Regions from separate parts of the Streptomyces sp. NPDC059649 genome, predicted to be linked through region 1. Evidence: riboswitches for the same ligand, from Rfam matches in the RefSeq annotation. Region 1 holds a riboswitch; each other region holds the start of a gene.
The links. Region 1 has a riboswitch for cyclic di-AMP ahead of ACFV1J_RS32750 (NlpC/P60 family protein). Riboswitches for the same ligand answer to the same signal wherever they lie in the genome.

Region 1 (4,225 bases):
TAGTTCTGCTCCAGCAGGATCGTGGTGGCGTCCGGGTAGTCCTCCTCGAACTGGAGGATGTTGCGGATCGTGGCGCCGCGGAAGGCGTAGATCGACTGGTCGGCGTCACCGACGACGCACAGCTCGGCGGCGGGGATCTCGGCGGTGCCGGTGCCGACCAGCTCGCGGACGAGGGTGTACTGGGCGTGGTTGGTGTCCTGGTACTCGTCCACGAGCACGTGCCGGAAGCGGCGGCGGTAGTGCTCGGCGACGTCCGGGAAGGCCTGGAGGAGGTTGACCGTGGTCATGATGATGTCGTCGAAGTCCAGGGCGTTGGCCTCGCGCAGCCGTGCCTGGTACATCGCGTACGCCTCGGCCAGCGTCTTCTCGAACCCGTCGGCCGCCGTCCCGGCGAAGGTCTCCTCGTCGATGAGCTCGTTCTTGAGGTTGGAGATCTTCGCGCTGAAGGACTTGGGCGGGAAGCGCTTGGGGTCGAGGTCCAGATCGCGGCAGACCAGGGACATCAGGCGCTTGGAGTCGGCGGCGTCGTAGATCGAGAAGGAGGACGTGAAGCCCAGCTTCTTGGACTCGCGGCGCAGGATCCGCACGCAGGCGCTGTGGAAGGTGGACACCCACATGGCGTTGGCGCGCGGGCCGACCAGCTGCTCGACGCGCTCCTTCATCTCGCCGGCGGCCTTGTTGGTGAAGGTGATCGCGAGGATCTGGCCGGGGTGGACATGCCGCTCGGCGAGCAGATGCGCGATGCGGTGGGTGAGCACCCGGGTCTTGCCGGAGCCGGCGCCGGCGACGATCAGCAGCGGGCCGCCGGTGTGCACCACGGCGGCCTTCTGCTGGTCGTTGAGCCCCTCGAGCAGCGCGGCGGGGTCGATGGCCGGGCGGGCGGCGCCGTCGCGGTAGTACGCGTCCCTGGGCGCGGGCGCGTCGAACCGCCCGCCGAACAGGTCGGCGGGGATCTCCTCGGGGACCGGCTCGTGCTCGTCCTCGGGAGGCGGCGGGGGCCCCTCGTCCTTGTGGGCGAGGTCCGCCAGGAAGCTGTCGTCAAAGAGGCTGCTCATCGCCCACCGAGTCTAGGCCGCCGCACCGACAGCGCGCCGCGGACTGTGGACAAGTGACCGGGACGGCCGGAGAACGCGCGGTATCCACCGGCGGTCGTGGCCATCGGACGCCCGGCCGAATGCGGCTTATGCGCACCGCCGGAAACGGAACGGCCGCCTCCCGAAGCGGAACGGCATCACTCAGGTCACAAAAAGGTTTCGGGCATATCGAACATCAGCCTTCACAGGAGCCACACGAGTTGGCTAACGTCCTCGCTCAGGCAGCCCGCCTCCCCGCGGACGACAGCGTTCGCACGGGCCGCCCGCGCCGAGTCCGGCCCTGCCCGCGATGTGTCCCTCCGGTCACGCACGGGTCACCCGGAGCCGGGGACCCACCAGCACCACCGGGGTGAATCGATCCGTCCGACCGCCGCAAGCGGACGTACGGACCGTAGGGCACGGCCTTCCGTCAGCGACACCGCCCGAACCCGACAGCTAACCCGGTAGGCGGTCCACGGAAGGAGTTGCCGGCCTTGGCGTCCCATCGCAAGCCGCGCACCAGCGTTCTCACCTCGCCCGGGAGCCGCCGTACGGCGGCCGGGCTCACCACCGCCGCGCTCGCCTCGGTCACCCTGCTCTCGCAGACCGCGGACGCCGCCCCCAGAGCCCCCAAGCCCAGCATCGAAGAGGTCAAGCAGAAGGTCGACGGCCTCTACCGGCAGGCCGAGGTGGCCACCCAGAAGTACAACGCGGCCAAGGAGCGCGCCGATCACCAGCGCGAGACCGTGGACGGGCTGCTCAACGCCGCGGCCAAGCGGGCCGAGAAGATGAACGAGACCCGGCGGGAGCTCGGTACGTTCGCCTCGGCCCAGTACCGCACCGGCGGCATGAACCCGACCGCGCAGCTGATGCTCGCCAAGAACCCGCAGCAGTTCTTCGACCGCAGCCACCTGATGGAGCGGCTGACCGGGCGGCAGCAGCAGGCCGTCGCCGACTACCAGCAGCAGGCCGCGGCGGCCGCCCGCCAGCGGGCCGAGGCCAGCCGCAGCCTGGACCACCTGCAGAGCTCGCAGGCCGCCCTGAAGGAGTCCAAGCGCTCCGTCCAGCAGAAGCTGGCCGAGGCCCGGCAGCTGCTGTCCCGGCTGACCGCCCAGGAGAAGGCGCGGCTGGCCGAACTGGAGCGCCGGAAGGAGGCGGCGGCCAAGCGCCGGGCCGAGGAGGAGGCGCGCAAGCAGCAGGAGCGCGAGCGGCAGCGCCAGCAGGACGGCGGCTCGACCGGCGGCCAGACCGGCGGGGACACCGGCGGCTCCACCGGGGGCTCGCAGTCCACCAAGGCCCAGCAGGCCCTGGCCTTCGCCCGCGCCCAGATCGGCAAGCCGTACGTCTGGGGCGCCACCGGGCCCTCGTCCTACGACTGCTCGGGGCTGACCCAGGCGGCGTGGAAGGCGGCCGGGGTCGACCTGCCGCGCACCACCTGGGACCAGGTCAAGGTCGGCCAGCGGGTGGCGACCAAGGACCTGCAACCCGGTGACCTGGTCTTCTTCTTCGACGACATCAGCCACGTCGGCATGTACATAGGCGGCGGCAAGATGATCCACGCCCCGCACCCGGGCGCCAACGTCCGGGAGGAGTCGATCTACTACATGCCGATCTACGGGAGCGTCCGCCCGGGCTGACGCCCGGCCCCGCTCCTCCCAGGTCCACCCCCCACGGTCACCCCCCACACGCCACCGCGCGGCCCTCGCCTCCGGATCCCGGAGTGCGACGACCGCGCGGTGTGCGGTTTGTGGGGCGCCGTTGCGGGTCCCGGGCCGTACGAGCCCGGGGTCCGGCGGCCGGCGTGGTCAGGTCCAGAGGACCGCGATGAAGATGTTGGCCACCGTGAGGCCGCCGACCGCGCCGAACAGCGCCTTGTCGACCTGCTCCTCGTCCCGCTTGACGTAGACCAGCGCCAGGATCACCACCAGGACGGCCATCTTGATGCCGATCTTGATGTTGTTGACCGGGTGGCCCTGCGCCTGGTTCAGGCCGACCAGCACGATGCCGGTGACCAGCATCGTCAGCGCGCCGTGCAGCATGGCCGGAACGAACCGGGCGGTGCCCGCACCCATCGCCTTCATCTGCGTCAGGAACCCGCCCAGCAGTGAGGCGATGCCGATGATGTGCAGGCCGACGAAGATATTGATGACTACGTCCATGGGGCGGGATCGTATCCGCCGCATAGCACGCCCTTTCCGGCAGGGTGTCCCCATTCGTCGCTTCGGTCAGCGCGGAGCGGCCGCGGCGAACGGGCGATGACGCTCCGGTCACCCGCGTTCCGGCAGCGGTCGAAACCGAACAATGCCGCGCAAGCCAGCCCACCTCCATGACGCCCGGGCTTAGCGTCCTCCTCCAGGCGGCCGACTCCCGCCGCGCCGGACTCCGCACCGGCGTCCCGTCGGCCGCCCCGCCGGGAGATACGGCGGCGGCCCGCTCCGTCCCACGGGCCGCCGCCGGGCCCCCGGCCCGAAGGGAAGGAAGTGACGGCCACCGTGGCCTCGCACCGCAAGCCCAGGCGACATCCGCTCGCCGCGCTCACCGGCGGCTCGCGCAGCGCGCGCACCGCCCGTACGGCCGCCACCCTGGCCCTCGCCGGCGCCGCCACCGCCACCACCTTCGACGGCACCGGCCAGGCGGCGGACCGGCCCACCCCCGCCCAGGTCCAGGCCCGGGTCGACGAGCTGTACCAGGAGGCAGAGGTGGCCACACAGAAGTACGACGGCGCGAAGGAAACCGCCGCGACCGCACGCGAGGAGCTGAGCAGGCTGCAGGACGAGGCCGCCCGCAGGGCCGGGGAACTGAACGCCGCACGGGCCGGGCTGGGCGCCCTGGCCGCCTCCCAGTACCGCTCCGGCGGCGTGGACCCGACCGTACGGCTGCTGCTGTCCGCCGATCCGCAGCGCTATCTGGACGGCGCCGCGGTCCTGCAGCGGACGGGCAGCCACCAGGCGACCGCGGTGGCCGGCTACGCGCGCCGGCTCGGCAGTGTGCGGCAGGTCCGGCAGCGGGCCGAGGAGACCGCGGAACGGCTCACCCGGAACGAGGCCGCGCTGAAGAAGCACCGGGTCACCGTCGTGCGGAAACTGGACGCCGCCGAGCAGCTGCTGGACCGGCTGACGGCGGAACAGCGGGGCCGGATGGCCGGACCGGAC
Region 2 (4,225 bases), on a different contig from region 1:
AGCTGGCGCCCTCCGCGCCGGCGCTGCCGCTGGGGATGAGCGAGGTGGCGAGCTGGCCGGACCGTTCCGACGAGTCGTTCTTCCCGGCCGGGTCGCTGCTCCTCTTCTTCACCGACGGCGTGACCGAGGCCCGCGACCTGCGCGGCCGTTTCTACGACCCGGCGGACAAGCTCCGCGGCCGGCACTTCCCGGGCCCCGGCAGCCTGCTGGACGCCCTCATCGAGGACGTCTCCCGGCATACGGGCGGGGCCCCGGCGGACGACATGGCCCTGTTGGCGCTGCAGCGGCCCATGGGGGAGTGAGGGCTGTGCCGCGTTCCCCTACAGCGGGCGGAAGCTCTGCCCGTGCGGGCCGGTGAGTGCGACCGGGTGGCCGTCCAGGGCGAGGGTCAGCTGCAGCGGGTCGTCCGGGCGCGGGGTGTGGTGCGCGGGCAGCGGGAGCCACGGCAGCACGGAGTGGTGCTCCTGGGAGACCCAGTGCCCGCCGCCGTCCCGCCCGTCGAGGACCGACCGTACGAGCCGGGCGAACTCCTCGCGCCGGGCCGGCGGCAGATAGCTCAGCACGGAGGTGTGGAACACCACCAGCGTCGCCCCGGCGGGCGCCTCGGCCGCCAGCGCGGGCAGTTCCTCGATCAGGTCCCCGCGGACGATCCGCGGCCGCGGCGCCGCCCGCACCGCCTCGACGGCCGCGGACAGCCGGGCCGCCCGCGCCTCGTCGCCGGGCCATACGAGCGACCGCAGCCAGCGCAGGTCGTCCGGCTCGGCGACCGGGTCGAGCGGATCGAGATCGATCCCGGCCCGCCAGACGACCTCGGGGAGCCGGGTGGGGAGGTGCGGTCCGTGCCCTGCCGCCGGCACCGGCGCCTGCACCAGGCAGGGGAAGACCACCGGGCTGTCGGCCGGGCCCACTTCGACGACCGGGTGGTGCGCTCCTCCCGGTGCGCGCCCGCCAGAGTGGCCGGCAGCCGGCCCGCCCGCGTACCCGGGCCCGTGCCGGTACTCCTGCCCGTCCCCGGGCCCGTGCCGGTACGCGTACTCGTACCGATAGCGGTCCGGGTGCAGACACAGCCCCGCCGAGGTGCCGACCTCCAGCAGGGCCAGTGGCTGGGGCAGCCGGGCGAGCAGCGGCAGCAGGGTGGCGCAGCGGGCCGGCTCGTTGGTCTGGGTGCCGCGGCGCATGATCACGTCCCGCACCTGGTCCCAATGACGGATCGTCCATTCGCGCCAGCGACCGTACGCCGCCGCGCCGCGCGGGCCCTGTTCCGCGTGCGGGCCGTCGAGATGGCGGACGGCGGCGACCAGGAGTTGGGGCTGCTGCTTGTTGCCGGCCGGCAGCGAACCCGCCAGCAGCTCGCACAACTCCTGGTCCTGGCCGATCCGTGCGGACAGCTCCTCGTGGGCGTCGGACCGCCCGCGTGCCTCGCGCCAGGAGAACTCCTGGTACCGGCGCGCCACGTCCTGGGCGCTTCCGGACGTGCCACCGCTGCGGCCGGGACGGCCGGGATGGCCGTGGTGCCCGTGACCGGTGCTGCGGAGGCGTGCGGCGGGTCCGGGGCTCTCGGCGTGTCCGGGACTCTCGGAGTATCCGGGGCGCTCGGCGTTGACGACCATGATCCGACGTTACTGTCTTCACGTTCCGTAATGGTCGGGCACCCCTCTGCATAACAACTGACGCACAATCATCGAGAGGTCGTTTAGCGGCGGCACGGGGCGGTGCGGGGCGGTGCGGTCAACTCGCCCGATTTATGGCCATGGTGACCGGAAAAGACCACGCCACAGCTGGTGCGCGAGGCATATCGATTCCCGGGAAGGCTTGGAAAACGGCCGCGATCTCTATTACTGTCCGATAACGCAGCGCGGTCGTCCCAGCCGCCGCAAGAGGCGGCACCGCGCGCCGACGCCGAATCCCGCACGCGCTTTTCACGCACCTCCAGCATCTCGAACTGCACCAAGGGAACCGGGGAACCACCACCTTGGGGTGAATCGGACGCCTCCGCCAGAGGGTGCCCGTAGGAGACCTTCCTGCTCCGAACCCGTCAGCTAACCCGGTAGGCGAGAAGGAAGGAAAGGAGAGCGCCCCCGTGGCGTCCAACAGGCCTGTCCCCGAGGCTCCATCCGCCTACGAGTTCGACGACCGGGGCCCGGGTGCCCCGCATGCGCCGGGCGCCCCGCACGCCTTCGCAGGCTCCGGCGGCACCGCTTTCGTCACCGACACCCGTTTTGCGACGGCCGGCGAGGCGCACGGTGACGCCGACGGCCAGTGGGAGGAGTGGAACCCCACCGAGGAGTCCGTCCGCCCGGTCCGCGGCAAGCACCGGGTGGCCAAGCAGCGCGGCGGTGGACTCGCCCGCGGTGGCACGGTCCTGGGTGTCGGCGTCATCGCGGCGGTCGGCGCGGGCGGGATGGCCACGGCCGAGGGCAAGCCGCCGGTACCGATCTCGATGCCCGACCTCAGCGGTGTGGCCGACGCCGTCACCGACCACCTCCCGGACGCCGCCTCCCTGCCCGGCGTCGGCAACCTGATATCCGACGGCGGCTCGGACACCGGGTCCGACGCTGCCTCCGCGCCCGTCGACCCGCTCGCCGCGACGGGCTCGCCGTCGACCACGGCCACCGACACCGGGTCGAGTGCGGGCACGGGCTCCGGCGCGAACGCCGGTGAGGCGCTGCGCAGCCGTATCCTCCAGCAGGCCGACGCCCAGCAGGGCGCCGGCGAACAGGAGGCCCGCGAGGCCGCCGAACAGGCCGCGATCAAGCAGGCCACGACGGACGCGGCCGCGGACCAGAGCGCCGCCGAGAAGGCCGCGGCCGCCAAGAAGGAGGCAGCGGCCGAGGCCCGGCGCAAGGCCGAGGAGGAGGCCCGCCGGAAGGCGGAGGCCGAGCGCCTCGCCAAACTGGCGCAGAGCTACCTCACCCCGGTCGCCTCGTACACCCTCACCGCGAGCTTCGGGCAGGCCGGTGACCGCTGGGCCGCGGACCACACCGGCCAGGACTTCGCCGCCCCGACCGGTACGCCCGTCAGGGCGGTGCACTCCGGCACCATCACCCAGGCCGGCTGGGCCGGTTCGTACGGCTACCGCATCGTCCTGACCCTCGACGACGGCACCGAGCTCTGGTTCTGCCACCTCTCCTCGATGGTCAAGACCTCGGGCAAGGTCAGCACCGGTGACGTGATCGGCCGGGTCGGCGCCACGGGCAACGTCACCGGGCCTCACCTCCACCTGGAGGTACGCCCCGGCGCCGGCGACCCGATAGACCCGATGCCCTGGCTGCGCGACCACGGCCTCAACGTCTGACGAGCGGGGCGGGGCGGGGTGGGGCGGCCACGCGATGCGCACGCGTAGCCGCCCGTCGTAGGCGGGACCAACCGCCGCACGAGGGAATAACCACCCGCCCCGCAACGCTGCCCCCACCATGAGTGCGACAAGCAACAACTCCGGTACCCGCAGGGCCTTGGGCTCGCTGTCCGTCTCCCCGCTCTGCCTCGGGGGAAACGTCTTCGGCTGGACCGCTGACGAGGCCGAGTCGTTCGCGGTACTCGACGCGTACGTGGCGGGCGGCGGCAACTTCATCGACACCGCCGACGTGTACTCGGCCTGGGCGCCCGGCAACAAGGGCGGCGAGTCCGAGACCGTGCTCGGCAACTGGCTTGCCTCCCGCGGCAATCGCGAGGACATCGTCATCGCCACCAAGGTCGGCGCCCACCCCGACTACAAGGGCCTGTCCGCCGCCACCATCAAGTCCGCGGTCGAGGCGTCCCTCACCCGTCTCCGCACGGATTACCTCGACCTCTACTACACCCACTACGACGACGAGTCGGTGGAGGTCGGCGAGTTCCTGACCGCCCTGGACGACCTCGTCCGGGCCGGCAAGGTCCGCGAGATCGGCGCCTCCAACATCTCCGCGCGGCGCCTGGAGGAGTCCCTCGCCTTCTCCGACCGCGAGGGCGTGGCCCGTTACGTGGCCCTGCAGCCGCACTACAACCTGGTCTCCCGCGACACCTACGAGGGCGAACTCGCCGATGTGGCCGCCCGCAACGGCGTGGCCGCGGTCCCGTACTACGCCCTGGCCTCCGGCTTCCTGACCGGCAAGTACCGGCCGGGTGGCGCGGTCGACAGCGCCCGGTCCCAGAAGGCCGCGCAGTACCTGTCCACCGACCGCGGCCCCCGCGTCCTGGCGGCCCTCGACGCGATCGCCGCCGCCCACGGTGCCGAGCCCGCCACCGT
Region 3 (4,225 bases), on a different contig from region 1:
AGCTCCGGGGCGTCAGCCCTTGAAGCGGGGGAACGCGCTGCGGCCGGCGTACACCGCGGCGTCGTCGAGGATCTCCTCGATGCGCAGCAGCTGGTTGTACTTGGCGACGCGCTCGGAGCGGGCCGGGGCGCCGGTCTTGATCTGGCCGCAGTTGGTGGCGACGGCCAGGTCGGCGATGGTGACGTCCTCGGTCTCGCCGGAGCGGTGCGACATCATGCACTTGAAGCCGTTGCGCTGGGCCAGCTCGACGGCGTCCAGGGTCTCGGTCAGCGAACCGATCTGGTTGACCTTGACCAGGAGGGCGTTGGCGGAGCCCTCCTCGATGCCGCGGGCCAGGCGCTCGGGGTTGGTGACGAACAGGTCGTCGCCGACCAGCTGGACCTTGGCGCCGAGCTTGTCGGTGATGACCTTCCAGCCGGCCCAGTCGTCCTCGAACAGCGGGTCCTCGATGGAGACCAGCGGGTACGCGGCGACGAGCTCCTCGTAGTACTCGGTCATCTGGGCGGCCGAGCGGGACTGGCCCTCGAACTGGTACGAGCCGTCCTTGTAGAACTCGGAGGCGGCGACGTCCAGGGCGAGCGCGATGTCCTGGCCGGGGGCGTAGCCGGCCTGCTTGATGGCCTCCAGGATCAGGTCGAGGGCCTCGCGGTTGGAGCCGAGGTTGGGGGCGAAGCCGCCCTCGTCACCCAGGCCGGTCGACAGACCGCGCTCCTTCAGGACCTTCTTGAGGGTGTGGTAGACCTCGGCGCCCCAGCGCAGGGCCTCGGAGAAGGACTCCGCGCCGATCGGGGCGATCATGAACTCCTGGATGTCCACGTTGGAGTCGGCGTGCGAGCCGCCGTTCAGGATGTTCATCATCGGCACGGGCAGGACGTGCGCGTTGGGGCCGCCCAGGTAGCGGAACAGCGGGAGGTCGCTGGCCTCGGAGGCGGCGTGCGCGACGGCGAGGGAGACGCCGAGGATGGCGTTGGCGCCGAGCGAGCCCTTGTTGTCGGTGGCGTCCAGGTCGAACATGGCCTGGTCGATCAGCCGCTGCTCGGTGGCGTCGTAGCCGACGAGCTCCGGGCCGATCTGCTCGATGACGGCCAGGACGGCCTTCTCCACGCCCTTGCCGAGGTAGCGGTTGGGGTCGCCGTCGCGGAGCTCGATGGCCTCGAAGGCGCCGGTCGAGGCGCCGGACGGCACGGCGGCACGGCCGGTGCTGCCGTCGTCGAGGCCGACCTCGACCTCGACCGTGGGATTACCTCGCGAGTCGAGAATTTCGCGGGCTACGACGACGTCGATGGACGGCACGTTGTCTCCTTCATGGGTGTCTGGAGTTCTGCAGCACGAGCCTAACGGCCCGGGGAGCGTCCGCCTGCCCTTGGCCCGCTCCGTGGGACGGAATAACCCAACAAGCCACCCAAAAGACCAGGTCACGGTAGGTTTGCCGCAATGTTCGCGGAGCGGGAAAAGTCCGGCGAGTGCCGGGCCGACGGCGGGGCGCCGCGGAGGGGATACGGAGAAGCCCCGCCGCGGCGCGCCGGGGGGAGGGGCGCGCCGGACGGGGCCGGTCTCACCAGGGGTGTCCCGGTGCGGGGACGGCTCAGACGTGGAGCTTCTGACCCGGGAAGATCAGGTTGGGGTTGCCGCCGATGACGGACTTGTTGGCCGCGTAGACGGCCTTCCAGTTGGTGCCGTGCGCCTTGGCGATCTTGGCGAGGGTGTCGCCGGCCTTGACGGTGTAGTTGCCGTGACCCTGGTTCTTCTTCGGGGCCGGGGCGCTCTCGTGCTTCGGGGCGGCGGGGGTGCGCTTGACGGCCGCGTCGCTCTTCGACGGGGCGGACTTGGCGACCGGGGCGCTGGTGTTCAGGTCGGGGGACGGGCCACCGGCGGTCAGGCCGCCGGCACCGGCGCAGGACCAGGCGCCCGGGCCCTGGATGGCGAGGAGCTTCTCGGCGACGGCGATCTGCTGGGCCTTGGTGGCCAGGTCGGCGCGCGCCGCGTACTTGGTGCCGCCGGCGGCGGCCCAGCTGGAGTTGGAGAACTGCAGGCCACCGTAGTAGCCGTTACCGGTGTTGATCGACCAGTTGCCGCCGGACTCGCACTGGGCGACCTTGTCCCAGGTGGCGACGGATGCGGCGGAAGCGGAGGTGGCGCCCATCAGCGGGGCGGCGACGGCGGCACCGGCGACACCGGCGAGCGCGGCGACGCGGACGGCCTTGGAGGGACGACGGTGCTTGCCCTTGTTGATCAGCATGGTTGGTTCGTTTCCTCACCGACGCCTGCGAGGTGAGCTGTCGGGTTCGGACTGATGAGTCGCCCGGCCGGTGCCGTGGCACCGGGCTTCACCCCAAGCCGGCTGACCCGCTTTCACGGGCCGGGCCGGCGCCTACCTTGGTTCCCCCGCTCCTGCCTACGGCGCTTGCGCGTCAACTGCCTCCGACCACCGGCAGGATTCGGCGTGTGATCGAAGGGGCCCGCTTTGGCGAGCGGTGATGACCGTAATCAGGAATCCCCTGGGTGTTCAAACCCCCTCATCTGGACCGAGTTGGCCCTTTTTGATCACGGAGGGGTCATAAAGCCGCAGGTGGGGGCCGGTGCGACGGTGGTGGACCCTTCGGGGCCCACCACCTCACAACGAGACGCTTGTCTCACTTTCGCCAAAGCGGGTCGAAACCGGCGAACTACCCTGCGGACTGCCCGAGATCGAGCTGCTGACCTGGGCGGATCAGGTCCGCGTCGGAGCCGATGACGCCCTCGTTGCGGTCGTAGAGCGCCGGCCAGCCACCCGACAGCCGGTGCGCCTGGGCGATCGCTGACAGGCTGTCACCCGGCCGCACGGTGTACCCGTCACCGTCCACCGGGAGCGTCCGGTGCGCGTCGTCACCGCGCGAGGCGTGCCGCCCGCCGGACGTCCGGTCGCCGCCGTCGCCCTCGCCCGGGTCCGCGTCGCCGCGGTGCCGGCCCGAGCCGCCGCCCGGCACGCCGTCCGTCGCCGTACCGCCCGGCGTCCCGTCGGGGCCCGTGCCGTCCACGTCTCCCGCGCCGTCCCCATCGCCCGTACCGCTGCCGTTGCCGTCATCGGAGGGGTCGGTGGTGCCGGAGGGGTCGTGGCTGCCCGACGGGTCCTCGCCGTGGTCGCCCGGCGTCGCGTCGCCGGACGGGTCGGACGGACCGGAGGTCCGGTCGGGGCCGGGGGACGTCTCGCCGGTCCCGGCGGAGTCCGAGGGGGCGGGAGTGGACGGGGACGGTGTGGTCCGCGACGGCTCGTCACCGGCCGGCCCGTCGCCCTCGTCGCCACCCGGGTCGTCGGCCGTACCGTCGTGCCAGCCGGAGGAGCCGGAGCCGGCGGTTCCGTCGTCGTCGGACGGGTCGGGTATCGGGGCGCTGGTGCCGCCCGGGTTCACCTGCGGCGCCCGGCCGTCCTTCTTCAGGCCGGCGTTCACCGCACAGCTCGGAAAGGCGTCCGGCCCGAGGTCGTCGAGGATCGCCTCGGCCACCGCGATCTGCTGGGCGCGGCTGGCGAGGTCGGGCCGCGAGGCGTAGTCCCCGCCGCCGTGCCGGTCCCACATCTCCTGGGTGAGCTGGAGACCGCCGTAGAAGCCGTTGCCGGTGTCCGAGCTCCAGACGCCGCCGCTCTCGCACTGGGCGACGCGGTCCCAGGTCGCGGTGTCGGCGGCGTGGGCGCCACCGGCGGAGAGCAGGGGCAGTGCCAGTGCCGAGCCGGTCACTCCCGCCGTGACAAAGATGGCCGGTGCTTGACGGGGGCGACGGTGTCGGCCGTTCCCGGAACGCATGCGGATGCCTTTCGCGCGGCGGTTGAGTTGTCGCGACCGCCGGCCTTCCTCGGCAATCTGTTCGAGGGGCCGTCGATCGTGGATCGAAAGGTAGCCGGGGTCACGGGTAGTCACAAGTCGGTGTAGTGGAGATCACGCGCAGGTCACGTCCTGACGCTCTGTCACCATCGGCCTCCGCCGCTGGTCAGGCCCGCTCGGGCGCGAACTCGACGGGCAGCGACCGGAGTCCGCGCATGATGAGCCCACCGCGCCACCGCAATTCCGCCGGTTCCACCGCAAGCCGGATGTCCGGGAGCCGGGTCAGCAGCGTGGCGAGCGCGGTCTGTCCTTCGAGCCGGGCGAGCGGGGCGCCCAGGCAGTAGTGGATGCCGTGCCCGTATCCCAGGTGCTGATTGTCACGCCGGGTCAGGTCGAGTACGTCCGGCTCGGGGAAGCGCGCCGGGTCG

Region 2: another riboswitch for cyclic di-AMP. It lies ahead of ACFV1J_RS33175 (peptidoglycan DD-metalloendopeptidase family protein); the one in region 1 lies ahead of ACFV1J_RS32750 (NlpC/P60 family protein).
Region 3: another riboswitch for cyclic di-AMP. It lies ahead of ACFV1J_RS34055 (transglycosylase family protein); the one in region 1 lies ahead of ACFV1J_RS32750 (NlpC/P60 family protein).

Annotation. Positions count from the first base shown of each region.
Region 1 is NZ_JBHWDV010000047.1:22,083-26,307, forward strand. It holds gene pcrA (DNA helicase PcrA) at 1-1,055, opposite strand, end outside; cyclic di-AMP (ydaO/yuaA leader) riboswitch at 1,391-1,560, shown strand; gene ACFV1J_RS32750 (NlpC/P60 family protein) at 1,568-2,710, shown strand; gene ACFV1J_RS32755 (hypothetical protein) at 2,879-3,232, opposite strand; gene ACFV1J_RS32760 (NlpC/P60 family protein) at 3,554-4,225, shown strand, end outside.
Region 2 is NZ_JBHWDV010000049.1:19,981-24,205, reverse strand. It holds gene ACFV1J_RS33185 (PP2C family protein-serine/threonine phosphatase) at 1-302, shown strand, start outside; gene ACFV1J_RS33180 (DUF2332 family protein) at 321-1,610, opposite strand; cyclic di-AMP (ydaO/yuaA leader) riboswitch at 1,915-2,069, shown strand; gene ACFV1J_RS33175 (peptidoglycan DD-metalloendopeptidase family protein) at 2,081-3,295, shown strand; gene ACFV1J_RS33170 (aldo/keto reductase) at 3,414-4,225, shown strand, end outside.
Region 3 is NZ_JBHWDV010000053.1:17,114-21,338, reverse strand. It holds gene eno (phosphopyruvate hydratase) at 13-1,293, opposite strand; gene ACFV1J_RS34055 (transglycosylase family protein) at 1,586-2,239, opposite strand; cyclic di-AMP (ydaO/yuaA leader) riboswitch at 2,247-2,454, opposite strand; gene ACFV1J_RS34050 (transglycosylase family protein) at 2,667-3,713, opposite strand; gene ACFV1J_RS34045 (cytochrome P450) at 3,964-4,225, opposite strand, start outside.